Regions from separate parts of the Rahnella sp. Larv3_ips genome, predicted to be linked through region 2. Evidence: predicted binding sites of a transcription regulator. Region 2 holds the regulator's gene; the other holds the start of a gene.
The links. Region 2 encodes LexA, which represses DNA repair genes until DNA is damaged. Its sites were predicted from a motif close to TNCTGTATGTACATACAGNA; they were not measured.

Region 1: the regulator LexA is predicted to act here: its motif matches at 1,977-1,996, upstream of dinB (DNA polymerase IV).

The regions. Positions count from the first base shown of each region.
Region 1 covers NZ_MJIB01000021.1:786,542-798,060, reverse strand. The annotation lists partial or broken gene pepD (beta-Ala-His dipeptidase) at 1-773, shown strand, start outside; gene dinB (DNA polymerase IV) at 904-1,962, opposite strand; gene dpaA (peptidoglycan meso-diaminopimelic acid protein amidase) at 2,244-2,969, shown strand; gene ED901_RS23215 (class II glutamine amidotransferase) at 2,940-3,707, opposite strand; gene lpcA (D-sedoheptulose 7-phosphate isomerase) at 3,734-4,315, opposite strand; gene fadE (acyl-CoA dehydrogenase FadE) at 4,584-7,052, shown strand; gene ED901_RS23200 (carbohydrate porin) at 7,134-8,531, opposite strand; gene ED901_RS23195 (DUF1456 family protein) at 8,827-9,297, opposite strand; gene mtnK (S-methyl-5-thioribose kinase) at 9,393-10,592, opposite strand; gene mtnA (S-methyl-5-thioribose-1-phosphate isomerase) at 10,710-11,519, shown strand, end outside.
Region 2 covers NZ_MJIB01000003.1:503,330-514,848, reverse strand. The annotation lists gene plsB (glycerol-3-phosphate 1-O-acyltransferase PlsB) at 1-978, opposite strand, end outside; gene ED901_RS02375 (diacylglycerol kinase) at 1,119-1,487, shown strand; gene lexA (transcriptional repressor LexA) at 1,607-2,215, shown strand; gene dinF (MATE family efflux transporter DinF) at 2,481-3,845, shown strand; gene ED901_RS02360 (CsbD family protein) at 4,037-4,246, shown strand; gene zur (zinc uptake transcriptional repressor Zur) at 4,425-4,934, opposite strand; gene ED901_RS02350 (ROK family transcriptional regulator) at 5,034-6,221, opposite strand; gene ED901_RS02345 (DUF5107 domain-containing protein) at 6,331-9,585, shown strand; gene ED901_RS02340 (aldose 1-epimerase) at 9,604-10,503, shown strand; gene ED901_RS02335 (sugar porter family MFS transporter) at 10,513-11,519, shown strand, end outside.

The sequences.
Region 1 (11,519 bases), on a different contig from region 2:
TACTGGCGCGTTTCCTGGCAGATAACGCCGACACACTGGGCCTGCGCCTGCTGGATTTCACCGGCGGTACGCTGCGCAACGCCATTCCGCGTGAAGCCATTGCAACGCTTTCCATCGCAACGGATAAAATCGATGCGCTGAAATCGGCCGCAGAGGAATTCCTGGCGACCATTCAGTTCGAACTGTCCGCGGTAGAGAAGAAAATCGCACTGGTTGTTGAAGCGGCTGAAAGCAACGCGAAAGCGCTGACTGCTGAAACTCAGGGCAAATTCCTCGCACTGCTGAATGCCACACCAAACGGTGTGATCCGCATGAGCGATGACGTGAAAGGCGTGGTTGAAACCTCCCTGAACGTCGGCGTTGTTACCATGAAAGACGATGAAGTGGCGATCAACAGCCTGATCCGTTCTCTTATCGACAGCGGTAAAGAGTACGTGGTCAGCATGCTGAACTCACTGAGCGCGCTGTCTGGCGCGAAAAGTCTGGCGAAAGGCAGCTACCCTGGCTGGAAACCCGAGCCAAGCTCGCCGGTGATGACGCTGGTGCGTGAAACCTACGAAACACTGTTCAGCAAAACGCCAAACATCATGGTGATCCACGCCGGTCTGGAATGCGGTCTGTTCAAAAAACCGTACCCGGACATGGACATGGTTTCCATCGGGCCTACCATCACCGGGCCACACTCGCCGGATGAGCAGGTTGAAATTGAAAGCGTTGAGCTGTACTGGAAACTGCTGACCGCCCTGCTGAAAGCGATTCCTGAGCGCGGTTAATACCCGATCCCCGAAATCATCCGGGCTGTATCAGGGTGGCAACTGAGTAAATCCCCGGTCACATACACAAATATGTGACCGGAGTTTGCGAAGACAGCCCACGCAGAGACAGCCTGAAAGATGACGGGGATCATTCCCAGGGAAGCAGAAGCTGCCGCTCTATCTGCGGATCCTGCAACGTCACATGCAATCCCACCAGCCTGACGCCCCGTCCGCCTCGCCGTTGTTCCCAGGCTTCCCGTGCGACTTTCAGTAAATCGTCTTTATTCAGCACCGGCCAGACGTGTTCCTGCGTGGTCTGCTGGAAATCATGGAATTTAAGTTTCACGCCCTGTCGGGCGATGCGCAGACTCGGGCTGACTTTACTCAGGCGCGTATGTAATTCCGGGTACAGCCGTTCGATCAGCGCCACGCACTCTTCCCAACTGTGAATATCTTCGGCCAGCGTGCGCTCGACGCCGACGGATTTACGCAGCCGCTCGGGGGAAATCTCACGTTCGTCAATGCCCTGACTGCGCTCCCACAGCACGCGGCCAAACTTTCCGAAACCTTTAAGCAAGGCTGCCAGATCATACCGCTGCACGTCGCCACAGGTGTTCAGGCCGTGCTCCTGCAAACGCTGTGCGGTGACTTTGCCGACGCCAGGAATTTTACTCAGCGGTAAATTTTGCAAAAACGCATCGACTTTATCCGGCGTAATCACAAACTGTCCGTTAGGTTTATTCAGATCAGAGGCTATTTTTGCCAGAAACTTGATCGGCGCGATACCCGCCGAGGCGGTCAGATTGATTTCATCGGAGATCGCCTGGCGGATTTGTGCAGCAATCAGCGTGGCGGATCCGTTGCACTGCGTGGCGTCAGAGACGTCGAGATAAGCTTCGTCGAGTGACAGGGGTTCAATCAGCGGGGTGTATCGCGCAAAGATTTCACGGATATGGTTTGAGGCTTCTTTATAAGCCTCCATTCTGCCGGGAATCACTTTCAGATGCGGACAGAGTTTCAGCGCCATACCGGTAGGCATTGCGCTGTGCACACCGAATTTACGCGCAGGATAATTGGCGGTGCTGATCACACCGCGGCGATCGCGGCTGCCGCCGATGGCGATAGGAATGTCGCGCAGGGAAGGATCATCGCGCATCTCGACGGCCGCGAAAAAGCAGTCCATATCCACGTGAATGATTTTACGCATAGCCCTCCCCTGATAACTGTATAAGTATACAGTGAGTCGGTGCAATTTCAAACACAGAAAATGGCGGTAAATTTGGGTTAATTAATCACCAATAATGGCAAGCGCCAGTAATTAACAAACCGAAACTCATTATTCAATATTTGATGATTGCTAAAATATTAATCAGTATTAATATGGCAACGTTTCAGACAGGTTGTAGATAAGAAATCAATCAGTGGCGGTCTTAAAGATGGTTCCATCTGTAGACAAAACATCAGAATTATTACCAAGCAGGATTTAGAATGATCAGAATCGCGCTGTTCCTTGCGATGCTCCTCAGTTTGCCTTTATTTACAGCAAATTACGCCGCGGCCAGTGAACCTGTCCCGGTCAATGCTGCGCTTAAAAAGCAGTTGTTAGGCGCGCCAGTTTATATCCAGATTTTCAAACAAGAACGTAAACTCGAATTGTATGCCCAGCTCGACGGCGAATTTCGTCTGATCGGCAGCTATGGCATCTGCGATTTTTCCGGCGGTTTGGGGAATAAACGTCGTGAAGGCGATTTCAAAAGCCCGGAAGGTTTTTATAACGTGGATATCCACCACCTGAAACCAGACAGCCGCTTTTATCGTGCTATCAACATCGGCTTCCCGAATGCCTACGACATCTCACAGGGTTACTCAGGTAAGTACCTGATGATCCACGGTAACTGTAAATCCATTGGGTGTTATGCAATGACAGACGGTTACATGGATGAGATCTTCACCTATGTTCAGGCAGCGTTCCAGTTCGGGCAGCGTAATTTGCAAATCAGCATTTACCCGTTCCGTATGACCGATGCCAACATGAACGCGCACAAAAACTCAAGCTACATCAACTTCTGGCGTCAGCTTCAGCCTGGCTATGCGTACTTTGAGAAACACCATCAGGCGCCCAACGTGGTGGTGACTGACGGGAAATATGAAGTGCTCCAGCCGCTGTCTAATACCCCGCTCTCCTCACAGCTGGCGTTCACCCAGGTGAAATAACGCGAACTCGCCTGGAGCAATTTTGTTCCAGGTTTCGTTTGCGGTCAGCGGTTGCGTGGCAATCACGGTGACGACATCATCAGGTGTCGTCTGCTGCTGAAAATCAATTTCCACATCCTGATCCAACAACGTTGCCTTGCCAAACGGCGCGCGACGCGTGATCCAGTGCAAATTTGTCGAACAATAGGCCATTACAAAATGCCCGTCCGACAGCAGCATATTAAACACCCCTTTTTCGCGTAACTCATTGGCCAGCGACGCAATATAGCGGAACACCGGCGGCCAGCTTGCCGGGCGACGCGGATAACGTTGAGTGAGTTTGTGCAGCAGCCAGCAAAAAGCGTATTCGCTGTCAGTCTGGCCTATCGGGCGCAGTGTGCCGGTATCGAGCTGGCGGTAACCGCGCAGCTGACCGTTGTGCGCGTAGGTCCAGTTGCGTCCCCACAGTTCCCGGGTAAACGGATGGGTATTTTCCAGCGCCACTTCGCCACGGTTTGCCTGACGAATATGGGAAATCACCGCGCAGGATTTGATCGGGTATTCCTGAACCAGGCGGGCGATGGGCGAATTAAAACTCGGCAGCGGATCTTTAAAAGTACGGCAGCCATTCCCCTCATAGAAGGTAATGCCCCAGCCGTCTTTATGCGGGCCAGTCCCGCCACCGCGCTGCACCAGTCCACTGAAACTAAAACAAATATCAGTAGGAACGTTAGCGCTCATCCCGAGCAATTCGCACATCACCAGCCTCCTTTACTGCAAAGGGCTTATGCCTTCGCCATCTCTTTTTCGATCAGAAGAATCAAAATGTGAATAACTTTAATGTGGATTTCCTGCACACGGTCAGCGAAGCCGAAGTGTGGAACGCGGATTTCCACGTCAGCAGATCCGTCCATCTTGCCGCCGTCTTTACCGGTCAGGGTAATGACTTTCATGCCTTTGGCACGCGCAGCGTCGATAGCTTTGATGACGTTTGCGGAATTCCCGGACGTGGAGATGCCCAGCAGAACGTCGCCCTTCTGGCCAACCGCTTCCAGATAACGAGAGAAAATATACTCATACCCGAAATCGTTACCCACGCAGGAAATGTGGCTGACGTCAGAAATCGCAATCGCCGGGTAGCCCGGACGGTTCTCACGGTAGCGGCCGGTCAGTTCTTCCGCAAAATGCATGGCATCGCAGTGTGAACCGCCGTTGCCGCAGGAAATCACTTTCCCGCCCGCTTTGAATGAATCCGCCAGCAGCACTGCTGCACGTTGAATAGACTCAATATTTGCCGGATCGCTGATGAATTTATTCAGCGTTTCAGCAGCTTCGTTCAGTTCAGTACGGATAATATCCTGGTACATAGCAGCCTCTTTTATGTCCATTTGCAGCCGTTGAAACACAGCCGATAGCAATAAAACTTTCCGCTGTGCAGTGTAACGGATCGGCGGATCGGCGAGAAGCAATGAAGCGGTAATGATTCCGATAGTTTCCATTTTTAACGCTTCGTGCGGCCGGATTGTGAGCTGTGTTGTAATTAGTATGTAAACACATTGATAAAGAAATGAGCATGAACTAAAACCATTGTATCCCTACAACAGGTCAGACCTCCTACTACTCAGGAGCATTACTATGATGGTTCTCAGCATTGTTGCATTTGTCGTTATCCTTGGTGCGCTGTTTTATCACCGCGTCAACCTCACCCTTAGCAGCCTGATTTTACTGGCGTTCACCGCCGTGATGGGCGCGATCAATCTGTGGACGCTGTGGCTGTTAGTGCCACTGGCGATCCTGTTGCTGCCACTGAACATCCCGGCCCTGCGCCGTTCATTATTCTCCGGCCCGGCACTTCGCACCTTCCGCAAAGTCATGCCAGCCATGTCACGCACGGAAAAAGAAGCGATTGAAGCCGGTACCACCTGGTGGGAAGGCGACCTGTTTGGCGGCAAGCCGGACTGGAAAAAGCTGCAGGATTACCCTGAGCAGCGCCTGACAGAAGAAGAACAGCGCTTTATTGACGGCCCGGTGGAAGAAGCCTGTCGCATGGCGAATGATTTTGAGATCACTCACGAACTGGCCGATTTGCCGCCGGAGCTGTGGGCGTATCTGAAAGAGCACCGCTTCTTTGCGATGATCATTAAGAAAGAGTACGGCGGCCTCGAATTCTCGGCTTACGCTCAGGCACGTGTTTTACAGAAACTGGCCGGTGTGTCAGGGATCCTGGCGATCACCGTCGGCGTACCAAACTCCCTCGGTCCGGGCGAATTGCTGCAACATTACGGAACCGAAGAGCAAAAAGATCACTATCTGCCACGTCTGGCCGAAGGCCTGGAAATTCCGTGTTTCGCACTGACCAGCCCCGAAGCGGGTTCTGATGCCGGCGCAATCCCGGATTTCGGTATTGTGTGTAAAGGCCAGTGGCAGGGCAAAGAAGTGCTCGGTATGCGCCTGACCTGGAACAAGCGTTACATCACGCTGGCACCTATCGCCACCGTGCTCGGTCTGGCATTCAAACTGAAAGACCCCGATCATCTGCTCGGCAACGAAACTGATTTAGGCATCACCTGTGCGCTGATCCCAACGGATACCCAGGGTGTGGAAATCGGCCACCGTCACTTCCCGCTGAACGTGCCTTTCCAGAACGGTCCGACGCGGGGTAACGACATTTTTGTCCCGATCGACTACATCATTGGCGGCCCGAAAATGGCCGGTCAGGGCTGGCGTATGCTGGTGGAATGTCTGTCCGTGGGCCGTGGCATCACGCTGCCGTCAAACTCCACCGGCAGCCTGAAATCTCTGGCGATGGCGACCGGCGCTTATGCCTATATCCGCCGTCAGTTCAAACTGCCGATCGGTAAAATGGAAGGTATCGAAGAGCCGCTGGCACGCATCGCGGGGAACGCTTATGTCATGGACGCGGCGGCGACGCTTATCACCAACGGCATTATGCTGGGTGAAAAACCGGCGGTGCTGTCCGCAATTGTGAAATATCACTGTACGCACCGCGGTCAGCGCGCCGTAATGGATGCGATGGATATCACCGGCGGTAAAGGCATCATGCTCGGTAAAAGCAACTTTGTTGCCCGCACCTATCAGGGCGCGCCGATTGCCATCACCGTGGAAGGGGCCAACATCCTCACCCGCAGTATGATCATCTTTGGTCAGGGCGCGATCCGCTGCCATCCTTACGTGCTGCGTGAAATGGCGGCAGCGGAGAAAAATGATCTGGTCGATTTCGACCGGGCGCTGTTCGGCCATCTCGGCCACGTCGGCGGCAACACCGTGCGCAGTTTCTGGCTCGGCCTGACCGGCGGGCGCACCAGCGATACGCCGGTGAACGATGCCACCGCCCGCTACTATCAGCACATTAACCGCCTGAGTGCCAATCTGGCGCTGCTGGCCGATGTGTCGATGGGTGTTCTGGGCGGCAGCCTGAAACGTCGCGAACGCATTTCCGCCCGTCTCGGCGATATCCTCAGCCAGATGTATCTGGCGACAGCCACGCTGAAACGTTTTGATGAAGAAGGCTGTCACGAGGCCGATTTGCCGCTGGTCCACTGGGGTGTTCAGGACTGTCTGCATCAGGCGGAAGTGGCGATTGACGATCTGCTGCGTAACTTCCCGAACCGTTTCATCGCAGGCGTCATGCGTCTGGTGGTGTTCCCGCTGGGTGGCGCTCACGCTGCACCGTCCGACCAGCTGGATCACGAACTGGCGCGGATTCTGCAAGTGCCTTCCGCCACCCGCAGCCGTATTGGTCGCGGTCAGTATCTGACGCCAAGCGAGCACAACCCGGTCGGTCTGCTGGAACAGGCGTTGCAGGATATTCTGGCCGCCGAACCGGTTCACAAACGTCTGTGTGAGGCGATGGGTAAAAAACTGCCGTTCACCCGCCTGGATATTCTGGCGCAAAAAGGTCTGGATGCCGGGCACCTGAGTGCTGACGATGCGCGCATTCTCAGCCGTGCGGAAGAAAGCCGTCTGCGTTCGATTAACGTTGATGAATTTGAACCGCACGAACTGGCCGCACATCAGCCAAAGGAAGAGGCAAAAACGCTAAAAAAGGATGAAGCGAAACCGCGTCATACTGAAGCCGCCTGATCCTCTTTTCTGACCAATAAAAAAGCCTGAGTGCAAAACACTCAGGCTTTTTCTTTTGTATTGCCGAAGTAAGGCCGGAAATCAGAAGAAGTATTTGAAGCGCACGCGCCCGCCGTAACGTTGCTCGCTGTCGTCGTCATTGGAATAGGTTTTATCCCCATCCAGCATCGACATATACGCCCCGAGATAGACGTTAAAGTTCTGCATATTCATCACGTTCGGGATCAGGTAGCTGGCATGAATGGTATGAATATCATAGCTGCCCGGCTCATTGAACCAGTCGTCATCGTAGTCAGACGCACGAACGCCATCCATGCTGAAGTCTTCAATTTTGTTATGCGCGTAGATGTAGCCCAGTTCGAAACGTTTCCACAACGCATTCGCGCCGACCGTGAAATCTTTTTCGTCACTGGCATCCATGTACGCCGTGCTGAGGTTTGCCACGATGCCATTTTCAGGGTCCGCTTTCTGGCCGTTCCAGGTCATGGTCATGCCGTAACCGTTACGTTTAGACTGATCGATGGTTTCGCCCTGATCATTCTTGTAACCGTACGCATTATTCACCACGTTGGTTTCCGCCGCCGCCGCCACCGAGAATGCGTCCCCTTTCCAGGCAATCACAGGGCGCAGATACGCCACGTTTTTATCCTGTTCCAGTTTGTTACCGTGGTAGTTTTGCTCGGCGAACAGCGAGGTCCCGTCTTCGAGCAAGGTATTGAGCTCGAAATACCAGTTGCCGATATTTTTATTCAGCAGGATGTTACCGCCGCTGTCGCTGCGTCCGCGCCCTTCTTTCATCATATACACATAGCCGTAACCATCGGCATACAGGTCGTTGGCCGTATTACCGGAGTATTCGATGAAGGTATCCTGATTAAGCGGGAACATATCGTAAGCTTCGAACCGGCCAATTTTGGCCATCCAGTCTTTCTCTTCACCGAAGAAGAACGCGGCATCATCAAGGGTCATTGACCCGTTGAGGTCGGCGGTCGGCTGAACAGAGAATCCGGAGAACTGGCCGTTGTCATTTCGGCGATAACCATCAAGGCCGATCAGTAAACGCCCGTTCACATCCCAGCGCTCATTGGTGCCTGGCCGCCAGTTTTTATTATCACTGGTGCGTATTGACGTTAATTGTCCGCTGCGGCTGGCGCCGTCGACGTTAAATTCCACATCGCCGTATAACTTCAAATTATCGAAACCATTCAATGTTAATAATTTGTCTTTCGATATTCCTTCGGTTTTCACTTCTACCGGATTGGCTTCTTTCACGCTGGCTATTTCCTGCCCGCGCTGCACATCCTGTTTTTTCAACTGTTGGATCTGTTTCTCTGCCGTATCTGCCCGTGCTTCAGCCTGCTGGAGGCGCTGTTCAAGCAGTGCCATACGCGCTTCCAGACTGGAGGGAGCCCCCGAAGCAAACGCGGAACCCGACACCGCAAGACCCATCAAAAGAGCAATCGGCTTAATTTTTCTCATGTGTTGATGTCCTTTTCTTATACCCAGATTAACATTCAGCGTTGAATTAAATTCAGCTGTATTATTTTTTTAAAATATAAGCCAGTGGAGGTTTGGCGAGGACTGAAGATAATAGGCAGAGGAATGGACTGTCAAAAAACAAACCGGTGAAACGTGAAGTTGAACTGTAATAACGAAATTTCATTCCTGTAAAACCAATAAACGTAAAACGGGGCGCTTTTATTAAAAGCGCCCCGTTTAATATGTCATTTAAATAAATACATTTAATTTATTTATCAGCTGAATTCGTTAATGCTCAGCTTTTTTTAGGACGGACTCTGGCCGTCAGGCCTTTCAGAAAGTAACGCAACACCTGATCACCGCACGGGCGGTAGTTCTTGTGGCCTTCTTTGCGGAAGAATGCGCTCAGTTCGCCTTCGGAGACTTTAAAATCTGCCGCCGTCAGCACGGCGATCATGTCTTCGGTTTTCAGCTCAAACGCCACACGCAGTTTTTTCAGCATGATGTTATTGGTCAGGCGTTTTTCAACTTCCGGTGCCGGGAAGCGATCGTCTTTACCGCGTCTGAAGGTGATCAGGCCGTTAAGGAAGTTCGCCATCACTTCATCAGGCACTTCCATGTAACCTTCTTCATCTTCTTTTTTCAGATAACGGGACATCACTTCAGGGCTGACCGGCGTGCCGGTTGTCTTGAGGATCTCGATCAGCTGGCCTTCGCTCATATCCAGCATGTAGCGGACACTGCGTAAGACGTGGTTATGCATCATAATTCTGTATTCCTGTTAAAAGTAAACCGAGGAAATGCCACCGGGTTTACCCCTACGCACCTCGAAGGCGGGCATTATACAAGAAACTCACAGGATTAGCTGAACTGACGTATCCGTGCAATAAGTGACTCCACGTCGCTGATTTGGTGTGCAGTGAGGATCAGTTTTTGGCCGAGGCTCAGCGCATGGCGCTGACAATCGGCACGCATCTCTGCATCTTTAATAGTATCGAGATCCGCCACGTGCGCCAGCCCGATGGTGCGGCGGATAAGCTCCGCGCCGCAATATCCCACGGCATCGTGCCAGACATCTTGCAGGTAGATTTCCGCATAACCCGGTTCCGCCAGCGTCGGATCCTGAGATTTTTCACGCGCCAGTTGCAGGAAGCGTTCGGAAAAACTCAGCCACAGCTCGCGCACATCTTTCAGCCGCTGTTCACGGCCATCCGCCGCTTCGCGCACGCCCAAAAGCCCCGGCAGACCGCAGTAATTGAGCAGTAAATTGCCGATAGCCGAACCCGGATCAAATCCCAGCGGGCCGTAATAACCAAATTCTGCATCGATAGCTTTAAGTTTACCTTCAGCCACGAAAATCGAACCACTGTGAATATCCCCGTGCAGCAGCGCTTCGGCTTTCGTCAGGAACCGGTGTTTCAGCGCGGCCACGGCCAGCCGCAACGGTTTATCAGCGCGCAGCGCGGTCACTTCTGGCAGCAGCAGCGGATCCACATTATTGCGTTCATGATCGACGTACGGATCGGTGAAAAACAGATCTTCGGTGATCTGACACAGTTCAGGGTTAGTAAAGCGCGAGACTTCGGCTTTCTTGGTTTGCGCATTCTGGTAGAAATCGGAGGTGTGAAACAGCGTCTGTGCCAGATACTCGCCCAGCTGGCTGGCTGCCTGCGGGTAGTCGTTTCCCTGCACCAGTTCGCTGCGCCAGATCTGATGATCCGACAGATCTTCCTGCACCATCACCGCCAGTTCCGCGTCGTGATGCAGCACTTTGACCGTATGTTGCGGGCAATACTGACCGTGAATGATCAGGGTTTCGGCTTCGATGCGCGCACGATCTAACGTCAGCGGCCAGGACTCGCCCACGCAGCGCACATAAGGCAGCGCCTGTTTGACAATCACCCGGCTTTTCCCCGTCGTATCGCGGATTTTGAACACCAGATTCAGGTTTCCGTCACCGATTTCATCGGCGGTGACCAGGGAGTGTGGATCCGCCACGCCGCCGAACTGGCGGGCATATTCAACGGCATCTGCGGCGGTAAACGTGTAGTAGCGCGACATCCTGACCTCTCGAATTCTTTTTTCAGCCTTAAAAGCGTTTAGACGTCTATACATCTATAAAACATGTTGGCAGAATAAGTAATCAGATGCAACTGGGCAACAAGGATTTAACCGACCATGCAAAGTCTCACAACTACCAGTTTACGAATTCGCGAAAATCAGCTGTGGATCCTCGATCAGCAGGCCCTGCCCCAGCGCTCAGACTGGCGTGAATGTCGCAACGTCAGCGAGCTGGTGGATCACATCCGCACCCTGCGCGTGCGCGGTGCGCCACTGATTGGCTTGTCCGCCAGCCTGCTGCTGGCCTTGCTGGCCGAACAGGGAATGTCCCAGGATGCCCTGCTTGATTCACTGGAAACGCTGCGCGCCTCGCGCCCGACGGCGGTTAACCTGATGAACAATCTCGACCGCATGAAAGCCGCATTGCATCAATCTGATTACGTGAAAGCGTTAGCGGAAGAAGCCCTGCGTCTGGTGGAAGAAGACCGGGCACTGTGCGACAGCATTGCAGATCACGGTGCCGCGCTGGTCACGCACGGCAGCCGCCTGCTGACGCATTGCAACACCGGCGGGCTGGCAACAGCGGGCGTCGGCACGGCGATTGGCGTTATCCGCCGCGCGCACGGGCTGGGCAATGTGCAACAGGTGTGGGTGGATGAAACCCGACCGCTGTTACAGGGCGGGCGTCTGACGGCCTGGGAGCTCGGCGAACTGGGCATTCCTTACCAGCTGATTTGCGATTCAATGGCCGCCAGCCTGATGGCACAAAAACGCGTGGATGCCATCTGGGTCGGCGCTGACCGTATTGCCGCCAACGGCGATGTCGCCAACAAAATTGGCACTTACAGTCTGGCGGTGCTGGCGAAATACCACGGCATTCCGTTTTACGTCGCCGCGCCGCATACCACCCACGATCCGCACTGCCCG
Region 2 (11,519 bases):
CGGCGGCACCAGCCCCTGGTGATAAAGCACGTAAGACAACAGCAGGTAATCCATGTGGCTGCGGTGGCAGGGCACATACACGATTTCCTGTCCGTCTTGCGCTAACTGGCGGACGCGCTCGGCATTGTTGACGTTGATGCCCTTATACAGGCGGTTCCACGTCCAGCTCAGCACGCGGTCAGAAAGGCGCACGGCTTCATAAGAGAAGTTTGCGGCAATTTCTTCCATCAGTGCGATAGCGTTTTGCTGGGCTTTTTCGTGAGAAATTTTCTTGCTACGCGCTTCGTCTTCAATCGCTTTTTCGATGGCTTTAGAGGCCAGCAGCTTATTGAACAAATCCTGACGGGCAGGAAGACGAGGACCGACGGCCGCCAGACGCAGACGGGAGAAGTGCATACGCGCCACGCGGGCCAGTTTCTGTGCGATGGTTTTATCCGTCCCGTGCTCGGTCGCCATGTAGCGCAACGAAACGGTATTGGAGAAACGGACAAAGCTGTCGCGGCCCAGCCACAATACGGCGAAGAATTTCTGGATCCCGTTCAGCACGCGCAGATGCGGCGTGTCCTGACCTTCACGGCCTGGTGCCCGGCCGAACATCACCGAGACCGGCAACATCTGAATGTCTAATTCCGGGTTATTGCGGTGCAGGTCCAGATAGTCATGGAACAGCTTTACGGATTCCTGCTTCGGCGTGTAATACGAGAACACGCGCGGGCCTTCCGCGATAAACACGTGGCTTGGCAGCAGCGTTCCGTCGATATCCAGCGGGATCAGGGGATCGGGCAAATTCTGGGCGAGACACTGCGCACGCAGGGTCAGCAAATCTGCTTTGGAGTTATAAGGTAATACGTACAGGATCGGGCGCGTCGGGTCTAAGTGCAACTCGGTAACCGGATCTGTAGGTATGACTTTGCTCTTTACCAGCATCGAAAGCGGTAAATTCAATAATGTGTAATAAAGTCTACGCCAACCTGACATAAAAACGTGAAGCCTCTTGTTAGCCATTTCGCCGCAAGGATACCAGAAAGCTCAAATGAGATCTGTGGTGATGAGATACCATTAAACCGCTAAAATGCATCAAACACCCGAAGGACAACCCCTCAAGGATCAGTAACAGAATGGCGAACCAAGTCACTGGATTTACCCGAATTTATAAAGCAGCCGGTTACTCATGGAAAGGGCTGAAAGCGGCGTGGCAGAATGAAGCTGCCTTTCGTCAGGAAGCCAGCGCTGCTATCCCGTTAATTTTTCTCTCTTTCTGGTTCGATGTCAGCAGCATTGAACGCATCTTACTTATCGGCTCAGTGGTGCTGGTTTGCGTGGTCGAACTGCTCAACAGCGCCGTGGAATGTGCGATTGACCGCATCGGACCTGAGTTCCACGTTCTTTCTGGCCGTGCAAAAGATATTGGCTCGGCTGCCGTGCTGCTGACCATCATATTGGCGATTTTTGTCTGGGTCAGCATCTTTTGGCCGCGATGGTTCTGATTTGGAATCTGTCTTCCAGTAATCGTGCTTATGCACTGTTTTTATTCAATCTTAGGTTTTCATTGCCCGTTTAGCTGTATATACTCACAGCTAGACTGTATAAACAACCAGGGGGCGGAATGAAAGCTTTAACGACCAGACAACAAGAGGTCTATGACCTGATTCGCGATCATATCTCCACCACGGGTATGCCACCAACCCGCGCGGAGATTGCCGCTCGTCTTGGGTTCCGTTCCCCGAATGCTGCGGAAGAACATCTGAAAGCGCTGGCACGTAAAGGCGTGATCGAGATTGTTTCCGGCGCGTCACGCGGTATTCGTCTGCTGATGGAAGAAGAAGAAGGTTTACCGCTGATCGGCCGCGTTGCCGCCGGTGAACCTCTGCTCGCTCAGCAACATATCGAAGGGCATTATCAGGTTGATCCGGCGATGTTTAAGCCGAGCGCCGATTTCCTGCTGCGTGTCAGCGGTATGTCGATGCGTGATATCGGTATCCTCGACGGCGATTTACTGGCTGTTCATAAAACGCAGGACGTGCGTAATGGTCAGGTTGTCGTAGCCCGTATTGATGATGAAGTCACCGTGAAACGCCTGAAAAAACAGGGCAGCGTGGTGCAGTTATTGCCGGAAAACAGCGAGTTCCAGCCTATCGTGGTGGATTTACGTGAGCAGAATTTCAGTATTGAAGGGTTGGCCGTAGGCGTCATTCGCAACGGCGACTGGATTTAACCTTCGTACTTCGGGCTATCTCTGCGTTGGCTGCCTTCCCGAACCCTGGTCACATACTTGCGTATGCTCCCGGCGTTCGTTCAGTTGCCGCCTTGATGTAACTCGAATGACTGGGTCAAATTGTTGATCCAAAGGGTCATGTTTTTGATTTGCGGGTCGTGAGCCGCCTCTGACATACCGCTAAGCTTTAACGTTTCATCTCGTCGCCCCTCTCGGGGCGATGTCATTTACAGGCATATCCCGAACCTCCGGCATGAGATTCTCTATGCAACAACATTCCCTTCTGCAAAAGCTAAAACACACCTTTTTGAGCCCGACCGATAAAGCCCTCTGGATGCTCGCGCTACCGATGATTTTTTCTAATATCACCGTGCCGTTGCTGGGGTTAGTGGATACGGCAGTGATCGGTCATCTCGACAGCCCCGACTATCTTGGCGGCGTTGCGGTCGGTTCGATGATCACCACCTTCCTGTTTATGATGCTGCTCTTTCTGCGCATGAGTACCACCGGCATGACCGCTCAGGCGCTCGGTGCGCAAGACAACCTGTTGCTGGCCCGCGCGTTCGTACAACCCTTTCTTCTGGCCGTGCTCGCCGGTGTGGTGATTTTGCTTTTCCGCCATCCCCTGATGGAAGGCGCTTTTCACATCGTCGGCGGGAGCCAGTCTGTGCTTGAACAGGCGCGGCTTTTTCTGGAGATCCGCTGGTACAGTGCCCCCGCGTCTCTGGCAAATCTGGTGATTTTGGGTTGGCTGCTTGGTATCCAGTACGTGCGTGGGCCGGTAATGCTGCTGATTGCCGGTAATCTGCTCAATATCGTGTTGGATCTTTGGCTGGTGATAGGGCTTGGCTGGAATGTCCGTGGTGCCGCCACGGCCACGGCCTGCTCAGAATATTTCACGCTGTTTATCGGATTGTTTTTGGTCTGGCGCGTGATGCAGCGCCGGGGCATCAGTCCTGCGCTGTTAACCTCTGCCTGGCGCGGTGATCTGCGGCGGCTGTTAAGTCTTAACCGCGACATTATGCTGCGCTCACTGCTTCTTCAGCTGTGCTTTGCCTCACTGACCATTCTGGGTGCGCGTCTGGGCAGCCAGATTGTGGCGGTCAATGCCGTGTTGATGAATCTTCTGACCTTCACCGCTTTTGCGCTCGACGGTTTTGCTTACGCCATTGAAGCCCATTCAGGTGAGGCGTTTGGTGCCCGCAATCGCGAAAAATTGCTCAATGTCTGGCGTGCCGCATGCCGTCAGGCCGGGCTGGTCGCTCTGGCATTTGCACTGATATACGCGCTGACCGGTGAACAGATTATCAATGCGCTGACGTCATTACCGGAGCTGCGCCAGCTGGCCGATCGTTATCTTGGCTGGCAGATTGTTCTGCCGCTGGTGGCGGTGTGGTGTTACCTGCTCGACGGGATGTTTATCGGCGCCACGCGCGGAAGGGATATGCGTAACAGTATGGCGGTTGCTGCGCTGGGGTACGGGCTGACGCTGTTCACTTTGCCGATATTGGGTAACCACGCGCTTTGGCTGGCGCTGACGGTGTTCCTCGGATTACGTGGTATTGCACTGGGCTGGATATGGCACCGCTACTGGCAGCGCGACAGCTGGTTTTCATCGTCAGTTCACTGAATTAGCGGGCTTTTCAAACGGTGGGTAATCGCGGGTTGCCGTTATATCGTGCTTTGGAATAATCCTAATAATGGTTTTTATCCCTCCGATGGCAGGATAAATCGAAATTCTCTACTAACCTTTAAAGTGTTAAGCCCGAGCTGCAGCGGTAATCCGCAGCTCCACAACCCTAAGGTAACAGGAGATATTTTATGAATAAGGACCAAGCCGACGGTAACTGGAAGCAGTTTAAAGGCAAAGTAAAAGAAAAATGGGGCAAGCTGACCGATGATGACCTGACTGTCGTTGAAGGTAAACGCGATCAGCTGGTAGGGAAGATTCAGGAGCGTTACGGCTATCAGAAAGATCAGGCCGAAAAAGAGCTCAAAGATTGGGAATCAAGCAACAAATATCACTGGTAAAGCGCGACTCCCCCTCGCGTGTCAGTGACGTATCCTGAGATTTAGCTGCTCCTACCCGGAACGCTTCAGGATACGGGTACACGGATGTACCCAACTGCTTCACTGTACAAATTTGTGCAAAACATCCTTCACCTGAACATTTCACCCGCTAATGACCTTCCGCTTTAAACCCGACCCGTCAGCGTTTCTTCACCACAATTGAATGATCGTGATCGCAGTGATCGTGGCTTTCGCAGGTTTCAACGACTTTGCAGTCGCCGCACAAGCCATGCGCTTCGACCACGGAATGACGCAGTTCAAAACCCGAATCCAGTGCCAGTTTCGCTAAGCGTTCTTCGATGCCGTCAGTGGTTTTTTCGGTTACCAGCCCGCAGCGGTCGCAGATAAACAGCGCAGAGGTGTGGCTCGGCTCTTCGAAATGGTGGCACAGCACATAACTGTTGGCTGACTCGACCCGATGAATAAAGCCCTGTTCCAGCAGGAAATCCAGCGCCCGGTAAACGGTGGGCGGTTTAGCCTGTGGCTCGCTGACACGCAACAGATCCAGTAAATCATAGGCGCTGATCGCACCGGGTTGTTGCGCCATCAGACGCAGTACTTCCAGCCGCTGCGGGGTAAGGCGAACATTGCGCTGCTGGCAAAGTTCTTCAGCTTGTGAAAGTAATTTTTCCGGATTATTCAGGGTCATAGCAACGTTCTCTGAGCGCAGATGGGGGTCGATAAGCCACATCATGCGGCCATCATTGATTTTATCATGCTTCGGCCAAATCGACGAATTATGCGCCGTTCAGCCTGCCATCGCGTCCAGTGCCTTTTCCACATACAGATAGCCAATGCCCATAATTTGCTGCTCCCGGCTCAGCGTGCCCGGTGCAATATGCGTTGCCTGAGTTTTGACATGATCGGTACGGTCAAAAGGATTCAGGCCGCTTTGTGCGCAGACGGTTTTCAGCCAGGCATCACCAAAACCGCAACTGCGACCATAAAGATAAATGTGATTGATATTCAGAATGTTGAGGAAGTTATACAGGCTCAATCCCAGTGCGCGGGCGCCTTCCATCACCTGTTCGCAAATGGCGCTTTCGCCCTGATGATAGCGGTCGATCAGTTCCTGCGTTGAGGGCGTGCGGATGAAAGAGTCCGCAGGCTCGAGCAGACGTGCTTTTTTCTTTAATGCCGACAATGACGCCAGTGTTTCGAGGCAACCATACCGCCCGCAGGCGCAGCGGTCACCGTGAGGATCAACGATGGTATGGCCAATCTGTCCGCTGCCAAACAGATTGCCGCGATAGATTTTGTCGTTGATTACGAAAGAGGAACCAATGCCGTAATCGACATTGATCACGCAAAAATCCTGATGATTATTAGTATTTTGCCATTTCTCCGCCAGCGCAAGCATGATGCAATCATTATCCATCAGGATGTCGGTTTGCAGCTTTTCTTCCAGCAGATATTTAATCTCAATTTCACCGGTCCAGGGCGCCTGCGGCATCCGCTGTGACACGCCGGTGGTCGGATTGACCTGACCGTGGATCGCCAGCGCCAGCCGGATTTTCAGGCCGGGATAATTTTTCCGGTACTGATGAAAGCAGGCTTCGATTTGCGCCAGCAGCGCATCCGGCGTTTTGACTGAAATTTCCGTCATCTGATATCCACTCAGCGGCAAAACCAGCCTGCTGACCAGAATACTTTCGATGCGGTAAGGCGTGATATTCAGGCACAGCACGGCGCTGCCGTCGGTGGCTATCTGATAACTGCCGCCACCCAGCCCGCGCGTGTGTAAATTCACCGGACTGTGGATGATCAATCCGTCACGTTGCAGATCGTCGAGGATCTTGCTGACCGCCGGGATCGACAGACGGGAAAGCCTGGCAAGCGTGGATTTACTGGCATTTTTCTCTCGGTACAGCGGCGTCATCAGCACCTGTTTATTGAACTGGCGCAGCCGCAGATTATTCAACCCGACCTCGGACATTTACTCAACCCCGTTTACTGAATTGCGTGACCGTAGCAAATTCCCCGCCCCGGTACGCTGCGTAGAATCCCGGAATTGATATTTCAGACTGGCGTACTGAGGGGAAATCATGAGCACAGCAGTAAAAGTCTGGCAGGAAGCGGTCGAACTGCCGACCTGGCTGACAGGAAAGCAGGACACGCACCCGATGTTTCTGGCGCACCGGGTTTATCAGGGCTCTTCCGGTGCGGTCTATCCGTACGGCGTGACGGATACGCTGACCGGTGAAAAGGTCATGAAAACCTATCAGGCGCTGTATCTGGAAAATGATTATCTAAAAATCATGCTGTTACCGGAACTGGGTGGCCGTGTTCACCGCGCCTGGGACAAAATCAAACAGCGTGATTTTGTCTACTACAACGACGTCGTGAAACCCGCGCTGGTCGGCTTACTCGGGCCGTGGATTTCAGGCGGTATCGAATTTAACTGGCCGCAGCATCACCGTCCGACCACTTTTATGCCGGTGGATTTCACCGTACAGGCGCACGATAACGGCGCTCAAACCGTTTGGATGGGCGAAGTGGAACCGATGCGCGGCCTGCAGGTCATGACCGGTTTTACCCTCTTTCCCGATAAAGCGCTGCTGGAAATCAGTGCCAAAATTTACAACGGCAACCCGACGCCACGCCATTTCCTGTGGTGGGCCAATCCGGCAGTCACCGGCGGAGACGGTCATCAGAGCGTATTTCCGCCCGATGTCACCGCCGTTTTCGACCACGGTAAACGCGATGTGTCTTCCTTCCCGATCGCCACCGGCACCTACTACAAAGTGGATTATTCGGCGGGCGTGGATATCTCGCGCTACAAAAACATTCCTGTCCCGACGTCCTACATGGCCGATAAGTCTGACTATGACTTCGTCGGCGCGTATGACCACGATCAGCAGGGCGGATTGCTGCATATCGCTGACCATCACGTATCGCCGGGCAAAAAGCAGTGGACCTGGGGCAACTGCGATTTCGGCCGCGCGTGGGATCGCAACCTGACCGATAACAACGGGCCTTACATCGAGCTGATGACCGGCGTATTCACCGACAATCAGCCGGATTTCACCTGGCTGGATGCTTACGAGGAGAAGTGTTTCGTTCAGAACTTCCTGCCTTACAGCGACCTTGGCACGGTGCAGAATGCCTCTGAGCAGGCGGTGATCAAACTTGAACGTCACGGGCAAACACTGGCGTGGGGCATTTACGCCGTCAGCCCGTTAATGGCCGCGCGAATTGAGATTGCTTCTGAGGATGGCACGCAAATTCTGCTGGAAAAGGACATCACTTTGCAGCCGGGCGACGTGCTTCAGGGCGAACTGAGCGGAGAATTCCCGTCGCGCCTGCGGCTGCGTTTGCGCGATGAGCAGGGGCATGAACTGTTGTCCTATCTGGAGCATCAGGCCAGTGAAACGCCGTTACCGTCGCCTGCCAGCGCGCCATTGCCCGCGCAGGACATCACTTCTGCCGACGAAGCCTGGTTTATCGGCCAGCATCTTGAGCAATACAACCATGCCAGCCAGGGAGCGGTGAATTATTACCGGCGCGGGGTGGAACTGGATCCACTGGATTACCGCTGCAATCTGGCGCTGGCTACGCTCAGCTACAATCAGGCGAATTTCAGTCAGGTGCTGGCGTTTGCTGATGCGGCGCTGAGCCGGGCGCACCGGCTGAATAAGAATCCGCAATGCGGTCTGGCGAGCCTCGTCCGTGCGAATGCCCTTGAGCAAACCGGCGATGTTGATGCGGCTTTTGACAGTTATTACCGCGCGGTCTGGAGCGGGAACGCCAAATCCGGGGGCTTCTTCGGCCTGGCGCGGATTGCCACCCGCCGCGGGCAGTACCCGCAGGCACTGAATTTTTGCGAGCAGGGGCTGGCGACGCAGGCCAACCATTACGGTCTGATTGGCCTGAAAGCCACCTTGCTGTGCCTGATGAATCAGGGCGCCCGGACTTATATCGAAGAACATTTACAACGCTATCCGCTGCATTACCTGCTGCACTTCCTGCGTTATCACCTTTCTCGTGATGCGCAATCAGCCGCGCAGTTGCGGGATGTCACCGGGCAGCGTGGTGAAAACGCCATGAATATTGCTGATCAGCTGACCGCTTGCGGGCTGGATGCGATGGCACTCGACGCGCTGAACGCCGTCAACAACCAGGAAACACTGCCGCTGTATTTGCAGGCTTCCCTGCAAAAAGAAGGGCGCGAGGCATTGTGTCTGGCGGCGCGAAAGGCTTTTCCGCAGCATGTCCGTTTCCCGCAATGGCTGGCGGAAGTGCGTATGCTTGCGGCTTTTCCTGATGACGCTTTTGCCCTGCACTTGCTGGCCTCTTTCCATTACAGCAAAGGCAATACACAAACGGCAGTGGCCTGCTGGAAGCGTTGTCTGGAGCTGGAACCTGACTTTGCGGATGCATGGCGCGGGCTGGGGATTGATGCGTGGAACCAGAAGCAGGACGCCGCCGAAGCGCGCCGCTGTCTGGAAGAGGCGTGCCGGCTACAGCCGCAGGATGCGCGGCTGTTATTTGAATCTGATCTGCTTAATCGTCTGACCGGCGTAGCGCCGCAAATCCGTCTGGCGCGGCTCGAGAAAGTGCTGCCCGTCGCCACGCAGCGCGACGACCTGACCGCTGAACTGCTCAGTTTATATCACCAGTGCGGTCAGCTACAGGCGGCAAGGGCGCTGCTGGCCGACCGGAAATTTCATCCGTGGGAAGGCGGTGAAGGGCGCATCACCGGCCAGTATCTGCTGAACAAACAGTTGCTGGCGTTTGATTATCTCAACAGCGGAGATGTGGTTGCCGCGCAGACGCTTTTACTGTCCGCGCTGGAATACCCGCAAAACCTCAGCGAAGGGCGGCTGGTCGGGCAAACGGATAACGATATCTGCTTCTGGCTGGGCATTTGCGCGCAAAAACTTCAGCAGCATAAACAGGCGCAGGCATGGTTTGAGCGTGCCGCCGCGGGCGACAAAGGGATTGGCGAGCGGCGTTATTACAACGATCAGCCGGTGGATTATGTGTTCTATCAGGGCATGGCGCTGCGCAAACTTAACGATGTGGTGCAAAGCCGTCAGGTCTTCCGGCAAATGCTGGAATGGGCGGAAAGCGCGGCGGATCAGCCTGTCCACGCCGATTTCTTCGCGGTGTCCTTACCGGATTTAGTGGTGCTGACCAGCGATCGCCAGAAAGAACATCGCATTCACTGTCTTCTGGTGAAAGCGCTGGCGCTGCGCGGTCTGGAAGACGAAGCCTTTGCTGATGTGTTGCAGCAAATCTTCGCGCTGGATCCTGCCTGTGGCAAAGCGCATCTCTTCTCGCAGTTGCCGGATTGCTGAGTGAAGGAGAAGAGAAAAATGCCGCTGTATTTCCTGGAGAATCATTACCTTGCAATGACCGTGTCGCCCTCGGGCGGCACCCTCTTGCAACTGCTGGCAAAGCGGACGGACGGCAATCTCCATCTGCTGCGCCCGTCAGTGTTGAGTGAGGAAACCCCCGCCGCAGAATCGGCGTGTTTTCCGCTTCTGCCTTTTGGTAACCGACTGAAAGGCAATGCTTTTGATTTTGAAGACCGTCACTACACGCTGCCGCCCAACACCAGGGACGCGCACTATCTGCATGGTGATGGCTGGCTGGGAAACTGGCAATGCATTTTCCAGAGTGAGAGCGCGCTGACGCTGGCCTTTACGCATCACAGCGACAGTTACTGCTACCGTGCGGAGCAGCATTTTTCTTTGCAGGACAGCAGGCTGGATATGCGTCTGCGCATCACGAATCAGGGGGCAGATTCGTTGCCTTTCGGGCTGGGATGGCATCCGTTTTTCCTGCTCAGCGAAACCACACTTTTACAGGCTAACGCGTCCGGTTACTGGCAGGAGGACGCGCAGTGGCTGGCGGGCAAACATCATCATGAACTGCCCGCCGGTCTGGATTTCTGCACGCCAAAGCCGCTTCCCCGCCGCTGGGTAAATAATGGTTTTTCCGGCTGGGATGGCAAGGCAGAGATTGTCTGGCCTGAATCCGGCCATCAGCTTCGGCTGACGACATCTCCGGAATGCCCGGTATTTTTCCTGTTTATCTCCGACAGCCGTTTCGACCCCGGCTATCAGCACGACTTCTTCTGCTTTGAACCCATGACCCATGCGGCAAATGATCATCATCTGCCACAGGGTGGCTCGCTGCGGGTGTTATCGCCCGGCGAATCTCTGACACAGCACATGTCGCTGTACAGCGCGACGATTAACATCCCGGAATGAGGAATGCTTATGTCTGATTCAAAAGCTTTAAATATGCCCTACGTGTGGATGATTTGTCTGGTGGCTGCCTGCGGCGGCTTACTGTTTGGCTATGACTGGGTGGTGATCGGCGGAGCCAAACCTTTCTACGAGGCGTATTTTGGCATCACCGACGCGGCAATGTCCGGCTGGGCGATGAGCTCCGCGCTGCTGGGCTGCGTGCTGGGCGCGGCGGGTTCTGGCACGCTTTCCGACCGCTACGGACGCCGCCTGCCTCTGATTATCGCCGCCGTGCTTTTCACCGCCTCGGGTGTCGGTACGGCGCTGGCTGACAGCTTTAACAGCTTTGTTTTCTGGCGGATCGTCGGCGGCGTCGGCATTGGTCTGGCGTCCGCGCTGGCACCGGTTTACATCGCTGAAATCAGTCCGGCAGAAAAACGCGGGCGCTTTGTGGCGGTGAATCAGCTGACGATTGTGCTCGGTGTGCTGGCCGCGCAGCTTATCAATCTGATGATTGCCGAACCGGTCGCCTCAGCCGCCGTGCAGGCGGATATTTTACAAAGCTGGAACGGTCAGACCGGCTGGCGCTACATGTTTGGTGCCGAAGCCATCCCGGCCGCCATCTTCCTGGCCCTGATGTTTGTGGTGCCGGAATCCCCACGCTGGCTGGCGAAAGCTAACCGCTATACTCAGGCGGAAAAAGTGCTGCAACGCATCGGTTCAGTGGAATACGCCCGCGAGACCCTGGCGGATATCCGCCGTTCACTGGGCTCGGAAAACCAGAAAGTGCCGTTTTCCGCGCTGTGGGAGCCACGCGTCAGGCCTGTGGTGCTGATGGGCATTGTGCTGGCGGTTTTCCAGCAATGGTGCGGGATCAACGTGATATTCAACTATGCGCAGGAGATTTTTGCCTCTGCCGGATTTGATATCAACGATACCCTGAAATCGATTGTTGCCACCGGCCTCATCAACCTGATCTTTACCCTGCTGGCGCTGCCGCTGGTGGACAGAATTGGCCGCCGTCGCCTGATGCAGCT